One region of the Pseudomonas sp. Irchel s3b6 genome, then DNA from elsewhere that is predicted to be linked to it. Evidence: predicted binding sites of a transcription regulator. Region 1 holds the regulator's gene; each other region holds the start of a gene.
The links. Region 1 encodes FliA, which starts transcription of late flagellar genes. Its sites were predicted from a motif close to CTAAAGTTTNNNNNNNNNNNGCCGNTAA; they were not measured.
Positions count from the first base shown of each region.

Region 1 (4,458 bases):
AGGTCGGTTTCTTCACCGACCAGTTCCAGGTTGATCTCTTTCTTGAGCTGACGCGCCAGGTCGCGAACCAGGCGCGGGAAGCGCCCGAAGACTTTCTTGATCGGCTGCATCCGGGTCTTCATGACGGCCGTCTGCAAGTCAGCCGTCACCACATCGAGGTTCGACACAGCCTTGGACATGGCTTCGTCGCCACTGTTGAGCCCCAGGCGAACCAGACGGTTACGCACCAGCACCAGTTCGCCGACCATGTTCATGATTTCGTCCAGGCGCGCGGTGTCCACACGGACCGTGGTCTCGGCTTCACTGACCGGCTTCTCGGCAGGCGCTGGCGTTGGTGCACGGGTCGGCGCGGCGACTGGCTTGGACGCTTGAGCCTTGGCGGGCGCTGGCGCTGGCTTGACAACCGGCTGTGCCACAGGCACGGCAACCGGAGCCGCGGGAGTAACCGTAGACCCGGCACTGCCGACGTCTTGGCTGAACTTGCCCTTGCCGTGCAACTCATCGAGCAAGGATTCGAACTCGTGATCGGAGATCAGATCGCTGCCAACAGCCACTGCGGCGGGCACGGCCGCTGCCGGAACAGAGGCAATGGCCGACTCCAGCGCTTCGACGGCAAAGTTGCCCTTGCCGTGCAACTGATCGAGCAGTGCTTCGAATTCGTCATCGGTAATATCGGTGTTCTCGGCCGCTGCGACAGGCGCAACAGGCTCGGCCGGCGCCGCGAGTGCATCGACGGCGAACTGGCCTTTACCGTGCAACTGATCGAGCAACGACTCGAACTCGGCATCGGTTATCTCATCGTTGCCGGCAGCCACCACTGGCGCTGGCGCAACGGGTGCCTCGGCTTGCGCCTTGACGGCGTTCAGCGAGTCGAGCAACTGTTCGAATTCATTGTCGGTAATGTCGCCCGAGTCGCTTTGCGCTTCAGGCTCGGCCACCGCTTCTACCAATGGCGCGACTTCATCGGCCGACTGCGGTTCGGCCAGGCGCGCCAATGCCGCCAGCAGTTGCGGGGTGGCCGCCGTGATCGGCGCCCGCTCACGGACTTCGCCGAACATGCCATTGACGGCGTCCAGCGCTTCGAGAACCACGTCCATCAGCTCTGAGTCGACGCGACGCTCACCCTTGCGCAGGATGTCGAACACGTTCTCGGCGATGTGACAGCATTCCACCAGCTCGTTGAGCTGGAGGAAGCCGGCGCCCCCTTTTACAGTGTGAAAACCGCGAAAAATTGCATTGAGCAAATCCGCATCATCCGGTCGGCTTTCCAGCTCGACCAGTTGCTCGGACAGTTGCTCTAGAATCTCGCCGGCCTCAACCAGGAAATCCTGAAGGATCTCTTCATCGGCGCCGAAGCTCATTAATGGGTGCTCCTAATGGTAAGTCCTGATGACGGTCAATGCCGGACCGGCATTCACCGTCTCCACGACCTGTGACCTAAAAACCAAGACTGGAAAGCAAATCGTCCACATCGTCCTGACCGGACATCACGTCATCACGTTTATCGGCATGAATCTGCGGACCTTCACCCTTAGCCAGATGTTTTTTCGGATCTTTTTCAGCCAGGATCGATTCGCGGTCATGTTCGATGCCCGCAAAGCGGTCGACCTGACTGGCCATCAGCACGAGCTTGAGCAGATTGCTTTCGACTTCCGTGACCAGTTGCGTCACACGCTTGATCACCTGACCGGTGAGGTCCTGGTAATCCTGGGCCAGCAGAATGTCATTGAGGTGGCCTGATACGACCTGGGTCTGCTCGGCGCTGCGCGTCAGGAAACCGTCGACGCGCCGGGCCAGTTCGCGGAACTCTTCGGCCCCGATTTCGCGACGCATGAAGCGCCCCCAGTCCGCGCTCAAGGCCTGGGCATCGGTGCCGAGGGCATTGACCAGCGGTGTGCTGCTCTCGACCAGATCCATGGTGCGGTTGGCAGCGGCCTCGGTCAGCTTGACCACATAGGACAGGCGCTCGGTGGCATCCGTGATCTGCGACACTTCCTCGGCCTGCGGCATGTGCGGGTCGATCTGAAAATTGACGATCGCGCTATGCAGCTCACGGGTCAGCTTGCCGACTTCCTGGTACAGGCCGCGGTCACGGGTCTGGTTGAGCTCATGGATCAGTTGCACGGCGTCGCCGAACTTGCCCTTTTCAAGGCTGTCGACCAATTCGACCGCGTGTTTTTTCAGGGTCGATTCAAAATCGCCCTGTGAAATCTCTCTATGCTCCATAGCTCCCCCGTGGCGCAGTGGCACCACCTATCAACCGATGCGTTCGAAGATTTTCTCGATCTTCTCTTTCAACGCCAGGGCCGTGAACGGCTTGACCACGTAGCCGTTGACGCCGGCCTGAGCCGCTTCGATGATCTGCTCGCGCTTGGCTTCAGCGGTCACCATCAACACCGGCAGGTGCTTGAGTTTTTCGTCGGCGCGCACGTGGCGCAGCAAATCGATGCCGGTCATGCCAGGCATGTTCCAGTCCGTTACCAGAAAGTCGATGCTGCCGCTGTTGAGCACAGGGATGGCCGTTGTGCCGTCGTCTGCCTCGACCGTGTTGGTGAACCCGAGGTCACGCAACAGGTTTTTAATGATCCGCCGCATCGTTGAGAAGTCATCAACGATGAGGATTTTCATGTTCTTGTCCAATTCGACCTCCAAGCAGTCTTAAACGCGCCCAGCACCTGGACACGCCATTCAATCAATCAGGCGTAACACTCAACGACTGTCTGGAGCACAACGGATTGAAGCCTGTGCGGCTGCACGCCACACCGGTCTCGTTCGCAGTGTCCCCACACTGCTGTCAACGCGCTCGCCACTCTCCCAAACGCCCCCGCAAACGGGCCGCGCACTGGCTGTGTAACTGGCTGACCCGCGATTCGCTGACCCCCAGGACCTCACCGATTTCCTTGAGGTTCAGCTCTTCGTCGTAGTACAGCGCCAACACCAGTCGCTCACGCTCCGGCAAATTGGCAATCGCGTCCGCCAGCGCGGCCTGGAAGCGTTCATCTTCCAGGTCACGCGACGGCTCAAGATGAGCACTCGCGCCATCCTCGTGCAGCCCTTCGTGTTCGCCGTCCTGCAGCAGGTCGTCGAAACTGAACAGGCGGCTGCCCAAGGTGTCATTCAAAATCCCGTAATAATCATCGAGACTCAATTGGAGTTCGGCCGCAACCTCGTGATCTTTAGCGTCACGTCCGGTTTTAGCTTCAATTGAGCGAATCGCGTCACTGACCATCCGGGTATTACGGTGGACCGAACGTGGCGCCCAGTCCCCCTTGCGCACTTCATCGAGCATCGCGCCGCGGATACGAATCCCGGCATAGGTCTCGAAACTTGCACCTTTGCTCGCGTCGTATTTGGTCGACACTTCAAGCAACCCGATCATCCCCGCCTGGATCAGGTCTTCCACCTGCACGCTGGCCGGCAGACGCGCCAGCAGGTGATAGGCAATACGTTTTACCAGTGGCGCGTAACGCTCGATCAGCTCGTACTGCGCGTCACGCGCCGACTTCTTGTACAGGTTGTAACCGCTGGCTGTCATAACACCGGACCCGCCGTTTGTTGCACCAGGCGCTCGACGAAAAACTCCAGATGCCCGCGCGGATTGGCGGGCAACGGCCAGGTATCGACTTTCTGCGCGATGGCCCTGAAGGCCAATGCGCACTTGGAGCGGGGGAAGGCTTCGTACACGGCGCGCTGTTTCTGCACGGCCTTGCGCACGCTTTCGTCGTAAGGCACCGCGCCGACATATTGTAAGGCGACATCCAGGAAGCGATCCGTGACCTTGGTCAACTTGGCGAACAGGTTGCGCCCTTCCTGCGGGCTCTGCGCCATATTGGCCAGCACGCGGAAACGGTTCATGCCGTAGTCGCGATTAAGCAGTTTGATCAGTGCGTAGGCATCGGTGATGGAGGTCGGCTCGTCGCACACCACCAGCAGCACTTCCTGGGCGGCGCGCACAAAGCTGACCACCGACTCGCCGATACCGGCAGCGGTGTCGATCACCAGCACATCGAGGTTGTCACCGATGTCGCTGAACGCCTGGATCAGACCGGCGTGCTGGGCCGGGCTCAGATGCACCATGCTCTGGGTGCCCGAGGCGGCCGGCACGATACGAATGCCGCCCGGCCCCTGCAGCAACACATCGCGCAGTTCGCAACGGCCCTCGATCACGTCGGCCAGCGTGCGCTTGGGGGTGAGCCCCAGCAACACGTCGACGTTCGCCAACCCCAGGTCGGCGTCCAGCAACATCACTCGCCTGCCGAGCTCTGCCAGAGCCAGGGACAAGTTCACTGACACGTTAGTCTTACCGACGCCACCCTTGCCGCCGGTCACCGCGATCACCTGTACGGGATGCATGCTGCCCATGTGCTTTCTATACCTTGTCGTCTTAGACGCGGGCTACATGACTGGCTGCGCGTTCAATACTGAACAATGCATGGCAGGCCATCGATGTAGATACAA
Region 1 is NZ_FYDM01000008.1:195,275-199,732, reverse strand. It holds gene CKW07_RS15645 (chemotaxis protein CheA) at 1-1,361, opposite strand, end outside; gene CKW07_RS15640 (protein phosphatase CheZ) at 1,438-2,226, opposite strand; gene CKW07_RS15635 (chemotaxis response regulator CheY) at 2,257-2,628, opposite strand; gene fliA (RNA polymerase sigma factor FliA) at 2,795-3,535, opposite strand; gene fleN (flagellar synthesis regulator FleN) at 3,532-4,362, opposite strand.

Region 2 (4,458 bases), on a different contig from region 1:
TTGGATTCGAAGTGCTCGCGATCATGCTGTGTACTCCGCTGCTGGCTTGGCTGATGGACAAACCGATGGTCGACATGGGCGTGGTCACGCTTGGCATTGGCCTGATCGCCCTGGGCTGGAACGTGGTGTTCAACGGCCTGTTCGATCGGCTGCTCAAGCGTCTGGCGCTGGTCCCCAGTGCCGGGACCCGGGTCTTGCACGCACTGATGTTTGAAGGTGGCCTGGTGGCGATCAGTATCCCGCTGATTGCCTGGTGGCTGAAGGTCAGCCTGATGGAGGCGCTGATTCTGGACATCGGGGTACTGCTGTTCTTCCTGCCGTACACCTACATCTACCACTGGGCCTACGACGTGCTGCGTGAGCGGATGGTATTGGCCAGGGCGTAGTTGCCACCCGGTGAAAGAACAGTTGCGGTTGACCAATTGCCGGCCGAGCCGATGGGTGTTCCCATCGGCTCGGTCGGCTGCAGCCGGTGGTTGCTCAGAACAACCGGGTGAACAACCAGTACAGACTGCCCGATAACACAATCGCCGCGGGCAGGGTCAGTACCCAGGCCATCAACAGGTTGCGGATGGTCTTCATCTGTAGCCCACCCCCATTGGCCACCATGGTCCCGGCCACCCCCGACGACAGCACATGGGTGGTCGAGACCGGCAGGCCGAACATATCGGCAGCGCCGATGGTCAGCATGGCCACGGTTTCGGCGGAGGCGCCCTGGGCATAGGTCAGGTGCGTTTTGCCGATCTTCTCGCCGACGGTCACCACGATGCGTTTCCAGCCGACCATGGTGCCCAGTCCCAGTGCAATCGCCACGGCGATTTTCACCCACAACGGAATGAAGCGCGTGGCGCTGTCGATCTGTTGCTTGAACAGTTGCAGCTTGCCGGTAGTGTCGGCATCGAAATGGCCGACGTTGTTCTTGTCCATCAGGCGAATGGTTTCGCTGGCCAGGTACATGTCATTGCGCACGTTGCCCATGGCTTCGGCCGGCACCTTGGCCAGCGAGCCGTAGCCCTTCACTTCGTTGCCGATGTGACCGGCCAGCGCGGCAAGGGCCGGGACCAGTTCGGGCGTGGCTTGCTTGCTGCGCACGTAATCGGTGAGTGTCGAACGAGGATCGGCGAGGGCGAGTCGTGGCGCACCCTTGACCAGCGCCTGCTGGGTCACCTCGGCCACGGCGGCGAACTGCAACGCTTGATCGGCGGGCATGGTGCGGTTCAGTGCATAGGCCATCGGCAGGGTGCCGACCAGAATCAGCATGATCAGGCCCATGCCTTTCTGGCCGTCGTTGGAGCCGTGGGCGAAGGACACGCCGGTGCAGGTCAGGATCAGCATCCCGCGGATCCACCATGGCGGCGGGGTGTTGCCGGTCGGAGCCTGGTACAGGGCGCGGTTCTTGACGAAGGCGCGCAGGGCCAGGAGCAACAGCGCGGCGAACCCGAAGCCGACCAGCGGTGACAGCAGCAACGCATAGCCGATTTTGGTGGCCTGGGCCCAATCGACGCCACTGGTGCCATCGCGCCCGTGCATCAGGGCATTGGCAACGCCGACGCCGATGATCGAGCCGATCAGGGTGTGCGAGGAGGATGCCGGCAGGCCCAGCCACCAGGTGCCGAGGTTCCACAGAATCGCCGCAATCAGCAGGGCGAAGATCATCGCGAACCCGGCCGAGGAGCCGGCTTGCAGAATCAGCTCCACCGGTAGCAGGGCGATGATGCCGAAGGCCACGGCGCCGCTGGACAGCAGCACCCCGAGGAAGTTGAAGAAGCCCGACCAGACCACTGCGAATTGTGGCGGCAGCGAGTGGGTGTAGATCACTGTTGCCACGGCGTTGGCGGTGTCATGGAAACCGTTGACGAACTCAAAGCCCAGGGCAATCAGCAGCGCCACGCCCAGCAGCAAGAACGGGGTCCAGGTGGTCATCGTGGTGCCGACACGATTGATGTCATGCATCAGGCTGTAGGCCGTGAACAACAGCCCCATGGCCAGTACGGAAAAGAACACCACGACGGTCAGTACGCTGGGTTTTTTGTCGACGTTGGGGCTGACGCCGCGTGTAGAGGTGGGGGGGGCGGCAGTCGAGAGGGGAGTAGCCATTGCCGGACAATCCTGTGGAGAGGAGGGGTGTTCGTCATGATCGGTGCTAAACATTGCGCAAACGCTGCGGTGGGTCAGTGTTTTGGATGTTTGCAGATCCGTTGATCCGCTCGGTCTCGACAGGGGCGGTGAAGGTAGCGGTTGCCCGCAAACGGTTCTGAGCCACTGGTCGGAGCGGCTCAAGAAATCCACGGCGGCGCCGATGATGCCTAGGCTGGTTTGCGCACCCCGGTGCCCGCCTTATTCCTGTCGTGAGATATCCCTCGATGTTTTTGCACAAGTCCCTGAGAGCTCAAATCCTTGCACTGCTGAGTGGCAGCCTGTTTGCGATGTTGCTGATCGCGCTGGCCAGCTTTCACTTCCTCTCCAGCGGGGTGCAGAATTATCGCAACCTGATCGAAGGCCCGTTGCACACCTCGCAACTGATCGATGAGGCCAACCTGCAGTTCAAGGCGCAGGTACAGGAGTGGAAAAACGTCCTGCTGCGCGGCAAGCAGCCGGCCGACCTGAACAAGTACTGGAAGCAATTCGAGGACCGTCAGGGCGATGTGCAGAACATCCTCGGCGAGTTGACCCGTCAACCGGCAATCGACACGTCGCTCAAGGCCCGAATCGAACGCTTGCGTGAAGAGCATCGGATGCTGGGCATGGCCTATCAAAAAGGGCGTGACGCGTACCTGGCCGCCGGGGGCGATCCGGCTGTGGGTGACAATGCGGTCAAAGGCGTGGACCGCGCGACCAGCGAGCAGATGAGCGAGTTGGTCAATGCGTTGCGCAAGCAGGGTGACGAGCAGTCTAGGCTGATCAGTGCCAGCGCCGATCGCACCGTGCTGGCGGGTATTGTGGTGATGCTGCTCTCGGGGCTGTTGATTGGCCTGCTGAGCTCGTGGCTGGTCAACCGTCAACTGGTGGAGCCGATTCGCCGGCTGATCGGCTACGTTGCCGAATTGAGCCAGGGACGCTTCGCCGAGCGCGTGGCCAGCGATCGTCAGGACGAGTTGGGCCGGTTGGCGGTGGCGGCCAATACCTTGCGCGATTTTTTGGCCGAAACCTTCGGCCGCCTGCAACGCAGCGCCTCGGATCTGGACAGCGCCAGTGGCGAGCTCAATTCCATTGCCACCTTGATGTCCCATGGCACCAGCGAACAGTTCAGCCGCACGGATCAAGTGGCGACGGCGATGAACGAAATGTCGGCCACGGCCCAGGAGGTCGCGCGTCATGCCGCCGATGCGGCGCGGGCGGCCGACGATGCCGACCAGTCGGCCCAGCAGGGCGAAAAGGTGATGCACAATACGATTCATGCGATCACGCAAATGCGCGGGGAAATCGCCAATACAGCGACCGTGATCCGTCGCCTGGAAACCGACAGCGGCCGGATTGGCAAGGTGCTGGAGGTGATTCGCGGTATTGCCGAGCAGACCAATCTGCTGGCGCTCAATGCCGCCATCGAAGCGGCGCGGGCCGGGGAAGCCGGGCGCGGGTTTGCGGTGGTGGCCGATGAAGTGCGCAGCCTGGCCCAGCGCACGGCGGCGTCGATCATCGAGATCAATCAGATCATCCAGAGCGTGCAAATGAGTGCCGTGGATGCGGCGCAGGCGATTGAAAGCGGTCAGTCGCGCAGCGAGGAGAGTGTCGAACAGGTGACTGAGGCCGGTGCCATGCTTGAGCGCATCACCGAATCGGTGGAAGCGATTCGCGACATGAACCGCCAGATCGCCACCGCGGCGGAAGAACAGACCTCGGTGGCCGAGGACATTTCGCGCAACCTGACCGAGATCACCAGTATCGCCAGTACCAACCTGGACAACGTGCAGCGTACGGAAGCGGCGAGCAACAACCTGCGCGACCTGTCGGGTCAGCTCAATGCAGTGACCGCGCGCCTGAGTGCATAGGGGTAGCACGGCGAGACCTTAAGGGTGTCGCGCTTGCTTCGCAGACGCAAAAAAGCCGCACGGCCCTGAGGCGGTGCGGCTGTTGACGTCTATGGATCAAGTGTCCTGTTTGTTGCTCAGTACTGCGCCTGTCTTGGCGTCCAGTTTCACGTCCCACTTCACGTTCTTGGCGTCACGAATTTCGACTTCGTAGACATAGGCGCCCGCGGTGGTGTGATCCAGTTCAGTGTCGACGATGTTCGCCGCGGTGCTGCCCGGGTGCTGAGCCAATGCAGCCTGATTGAGTTTTTCCATGTCCATGATGGTGCCAGCCTTGAGCAGACCCGGGATCAGGTCCGGGCGCACGTCGGCCATGGCGAAACCGGCGGTCAGGGTCAGGGCGGCGGCAGTGAACAGGGTGGTCAACTTCTTCATGGGGGCATTCCTTGGTGAGCTGTTTAAGTGGGGGCAGGTTAACCGGCGCAACTTA
Region 2 is NZ_FYDM01000006.1:232,015-236,472, forward strand. It holds gene CKW07_RS13320 (multidrug/biocide efflux PACE transporter) at 1-386, shown strand, start outside; gene CKW07_RS13325 (inorganic phosphate transporter) at 481-2,097, opposite strand; gene CKW07_RS13330 (methyl-accepting chemotaxis protein) at 2,364-3,989, shown strand; gene CKW07_RS13335 (PepSY domain-containing protein) at 4,086-4,403, opposite strand.
Region 2: CKW07_RS13330 (methyl-accepting chemotaxis protein) is a predicted target of FliA. The motif match lies at 2,276-2,303, and genes of this name have one in related genera.

Region 3 (4,458 bases), on a different contig from region 1:
GCCGCTTCAATGGCGGCGTTGAGCGCCAGCAGGTTGGTCTGCTCGGCCACCGCCTTGATCACGTCCATGACGCTGCCGATCTTGTCGCTTTCCTGTTGCAGCACGGTCATGGCTTCGGTGGAACGCACCACCTCGCTGGCCAGGCGTTCGATCTGGGTGATCGCTTCGTTGACCACCTTGTCGCCGTCACGGGCTTCACTGTCTGCCGCGGCGGCCGCTTGCGAGGCTTGCTCGGCGTTGCGCGCGACTTCCTGCACGGTGGCGGTCATTTCGTGCATCGCGGTGGCCACCTGATCGGTTTCCACTTTCTGGCTGTTGACCCCGGCGCTGGTTTCTTCGGTGACGGCGGACAGTTCTTCAGCGGCGCTGGCGATCTGGGTCACGCCATCGCGAATGCCGCTGATCAGGTCGCGCAGGGTCACCCCCATGCGGGCGATGCCTTGTTGCAGCACACCGAGTTCGTCGCGACGAGTCACGCGCACGTCCTGGGTCAGGTCGCCGCTGGCGATGCGCTCGACCACCGCCAGGGTTTCGCGTAGCGGACGGGTGATCTGCCGGGTGATGACCACGGCCGCCAGCACACCCACCAGCAACGCCAGCAGGGTGCTGATCAATTGCAGGGTACGTGCGCGGGCGCTTTCGGTGTCGCGGCGATCCAGCTGGATCTGATACAGCGCGTCGCTGCGGCTGACGATGTCGCTGCCCTGGACGGTCATTTCCTGACGGGCCTGGACGGCCTCACTGTTGGCAGCCTTATAGGCCTGTAACGCACTGCGGTAGTTGGTCAGTACGCGTTCGAGCTGGCGCAAGGCGTCTGGCTGAGTGTCGGCGAAGTGGCTGTTCAGTGCCTTGAGGCTGGCAATGGCCGCGTCCAGTTGTACCGCGGCCTTTTGCTCGGTGGCCGGGTTGCTGTCGGCGGTGTAGCCCCGTACTTCGTAACGGGCGAGCAAGAACTGCTCCTTGGCCTCGGTGATGACCTGGAACTGTTCGAAGCGCTCATCGCTCAGTGGCATCTGCCGCACGCGGGTATTGATGTCGTTGATCAGGGTGTTGGCGCTTTCGGCGTTCTCAGCCATGGCCTGACGCGCCGCGTTGGCGGTGCGGTAGGCGTTGCGCATCTTGTTCAGGGATTGCTGGTAGGCGTCGATGACGGCGCTTTGTTCCCTGAGCAGCTTGAGGTTTTCCGGGCTCTTGAAGCTCGACAGCAGGGACTGCTGCTGGGCCTTGAAGCCATCGAGGGAGGTTTGCACGGTCTGCGCCACGGTCTCGTCGCCGTTGGCCAGCATGTATTGCAAACGGGTAATGCGCAGTTTGGTCAGGCTCGCGTTGAGCTGGGTGATGTCGCTCATCCAGTTGCTGCGGTCGATCAGCCCGCCCAGGCTGGTCCAGCCGGTCAGGGCAAGGATGCAGGTAAGGGCCAGCACCAGGCCGAAACCCAGGCCCAGCTTCAGGTTGACGCTGATATTGGCAAACCAGCTATTCATCGAAAATTCCTCCAGGAACGTTGCGCTTCTTGATCGTCAGTTGGCTGGAAGATTATTTTTTTTGGGAGCCAGCAAGGGGTATAGAAGTCCTGTATCGGCAGTCAGCGAGATAGCTGAACCTGTTTTCGTTACGAGAAATTGCAGATGAGCAGATTGCCAACAGTCAGCGGGCACTGATGAAAAATCTCAGTGCTCAGGTTTTTTTTACATTCATTTCACCTGCCTCCGACTTGCCCATCGCTATTGTCCTGCCATCGTCGGCATCAGGCCGACACATGCATTCATCTGGCAGGCAATGCCACAGGGGCGGTTGGGTCGTGAGGTCAAGAATCGAGTCGGTGGGTGCCAGTCTCCCGGATGGGCTGAGGGAGATCAGGCGCTACAAAAACACCGTCATCGCGCTGTTGCTGGGGCTGTGTGTGCTGCTGTCGGCGGTTTACCTGCTGCGGCCGGCACCGGTTACGGACCTGGCGCAGGGCAATACCTCGGACCTGACACGGCTGAAGGCTGACTGGGCGGCTGGCGAGATGATTGTGTTGGTGCGGCATGTTGAACGTTGTGATCATTCCAGGGCCACTTGCCTGAACGCCCCGGATGGCATCACCGACCGTGGGCGGGGTGTGGCGGTGGGGTTGGGGGCACAATTCGAGCGCTTGGGGCTGTCCCGCACGGACCTCTACAACAGCCCCGTGACCCGTGCGGTACAGACGTCCAGCTACATGTTCAACTCGGTCACGAGCGGCCAGGACTGGCTGTTCAACTGCAAGGGCACCCTGCTACGGGATGCACTGGCCCACAAGGTGGCGGGACGTAACCTGGTGCTGGTCACCCACAGTGAGTGCATGGCGGAGCTGGAAAAAGAGCTGAACGTGCCGGGCGCAAGCTTCGGTTATGGGACGGCGCTGTTTTTATCCACCGCCAAGGGCAACGCCAAGGCGCACCTCCTGGGGTTCCTCGACGCCACTGACTGGCGCTCGATGTTCTCGCAGTAATCGATAAACGTGCAGACGAGACGAACGATGCAGACTTTTGTGCGTCACCGATTCTATTGGGTGAGCCTTGGTATCCCGCTGCTCTGCGCCGCGGCGGTATTTGTGATGTTCGACATGACCCACATCGACATTGCCTTCAGCAATCTGTTCTTTGATCCGCTGACCCAGACGTTCCCGATCGACCACATTCGACTCTTTGAAAAAATCACCCACAAGTGGACGCGCGTGATTCCGGACTGGACTGCCGAAGTCGCCTTGATCGGGGCGTTGCTGTCGTTTGTCTGGCCGCGCTTCAACACACAGAAACACCCGCGCCTGGGCGGCTTTCTGGAGCGGACCAAGGTAGCGTCGGTGCTGCGGTTTACCACTGACCATCGTCGGGATTTCTGGTTCGTGGTGCTGGCATTCGCCCTATGCACAGGCGTGATTCACTTCCTCAAGGCGCACACCAGCGTGTACTGCCCGATTGAAACCACGCTCTACGGTGGAAAAATCGCCCACATGGAGTGGTTCAACAACTTCCAGCTGTTCAAGGAGGCGGGCGACGGCCGTTGCTGGCCGGGGGGGCATGCCTCCGGTGGTTTCACCCTGCTCGCGCTGTATTTCGTGGCGCGTCGTTACCAGTGGCGCTATTCCCAGGCCATCTTGTGGGGGGCGCTGTTGCTGGGCTTTATCTTTGGCACCACGCGGGTATTGCAGGGCTGGCACTACATGTCCCACACCTTCTGGGCGGGGATCGTTGTCTGGCTCACTTGTTTGCTGACGGCATTGGCATTTTACGGTCGCGTGCGGCTGGATGTGCCGGTGCGGCAGAAGGTGACAGCCCGGGTCGGTGGTACCGAGGTGCAGGTGTCGGGCTGAGTTCGGCGGCATTTTTTTCATTTTACTGCGCCACGAAGTAGTACACCTGCCGGCTCACCCTCATGGTCTTCAGCACCCTCAAGGGCGGGCCGGGCTCACGCTCGCTGGCGATCAGTGCCACATGAGTGGGGGACGCCGCGAGGAAGGTGGACAGTTGCTCCTCGGTCTGCAAATTCTTGAGCAAGCCCTGGGTGTAGAACACGCTCGCCCCGGCTGTCCGTTCGTTGGCCTGGTACAGCGCCACGTCCTGCCCCATGGCTTGCATCGCCTGGATCTGCTCGATCAACGGCAGGAACGACAGTGTGCGGTCGGCACGCGGGGCGGCCCATTGGGCGGCAGACAGATACGCCATGACGATCAGGCTGATCAGGCCGATTGCCCATGCACGGCGATGACGCGCCAGCTTCCCGAGCAGGCCTGACGCCTCCGTGTGTTGGCGCAGGCGCTCATACAGCACGGCGGCATATTCCGCCGCGATGACCGCTGCTGCCGGTGTCAGTGACATCAGGTACACGGTGCGTTTGCTGGAGGCCAGGGTCAGCATCACGAACTGGGCCAGCAACCACAGGGTAAAGAACAACAGGTAGCGGTTGTTCGCCAGGTGTTTGCGAAAGTGCCACAGCCCCAGGTAGACCAGGATGTTCCATGGCAGGAACGCTTCCGGCAGTTTGGCCAGGTAGTAATGGAACGGCTCATAGTGCCCGGCCTCGACGAACGAGCCATTGAAGCGACCGAGGCTGTTGGTCAGCAACACTTCGGCCAAGGCCTGTGAGCCGCCGCGCTGATACAGCAGGACAAGCCAGATCAGCAAGGGGATCAAACCGAGCACGGTCACCAGCGCCGGTCGTGTCCAGCTTGTCAGCGTGAAGCGCTTGTCGATCAGGCTCTCGGTCAGCAGGTAGGCGAAGATCACCACGCCCGGCATTGCCAGGCCGAGCACGCCCTTGCTCAACGTGGCAATGGCAATGCCGAGGGCAAACAGCAGCCAGCTACCCGTGGCGGGTTGCTGTCCCGTCTGTTGCTTATGCGCCTGGTAGAACGCCAGCAACGCCAGGGTGACACCGAGACTCAGCAGGGCATCTTCACCGACCCCGCGTACGTTACCCCAGTAGCTGGCCATG
Region 3 is NZ_FYDM01000005.1:308,388-312,845, reverse strand. It holds gene CKW07_RS12045 (methyl-accepting chemotaxis protein) at 1-1,484, opposite strand, end outside; gene CKW07_RS12040 (histidine phosphatase family protein) at 1,802-2,476, shown strand; gene CKW07_RS12035 (phosphatase PAP2 family protein) at 2,504-3,337, shown strand; gene CKW07_RS12030 (glycosyltransferase family 39 protein) at 3,360-4,458, opposite strand, start outside.
Region 3: CKW07_RS12045 (methyl-accepting chemotaxis protein) is a predicted target of FliA. The motif match lies at 1,576-1,603, and genes of this name have one in related genera.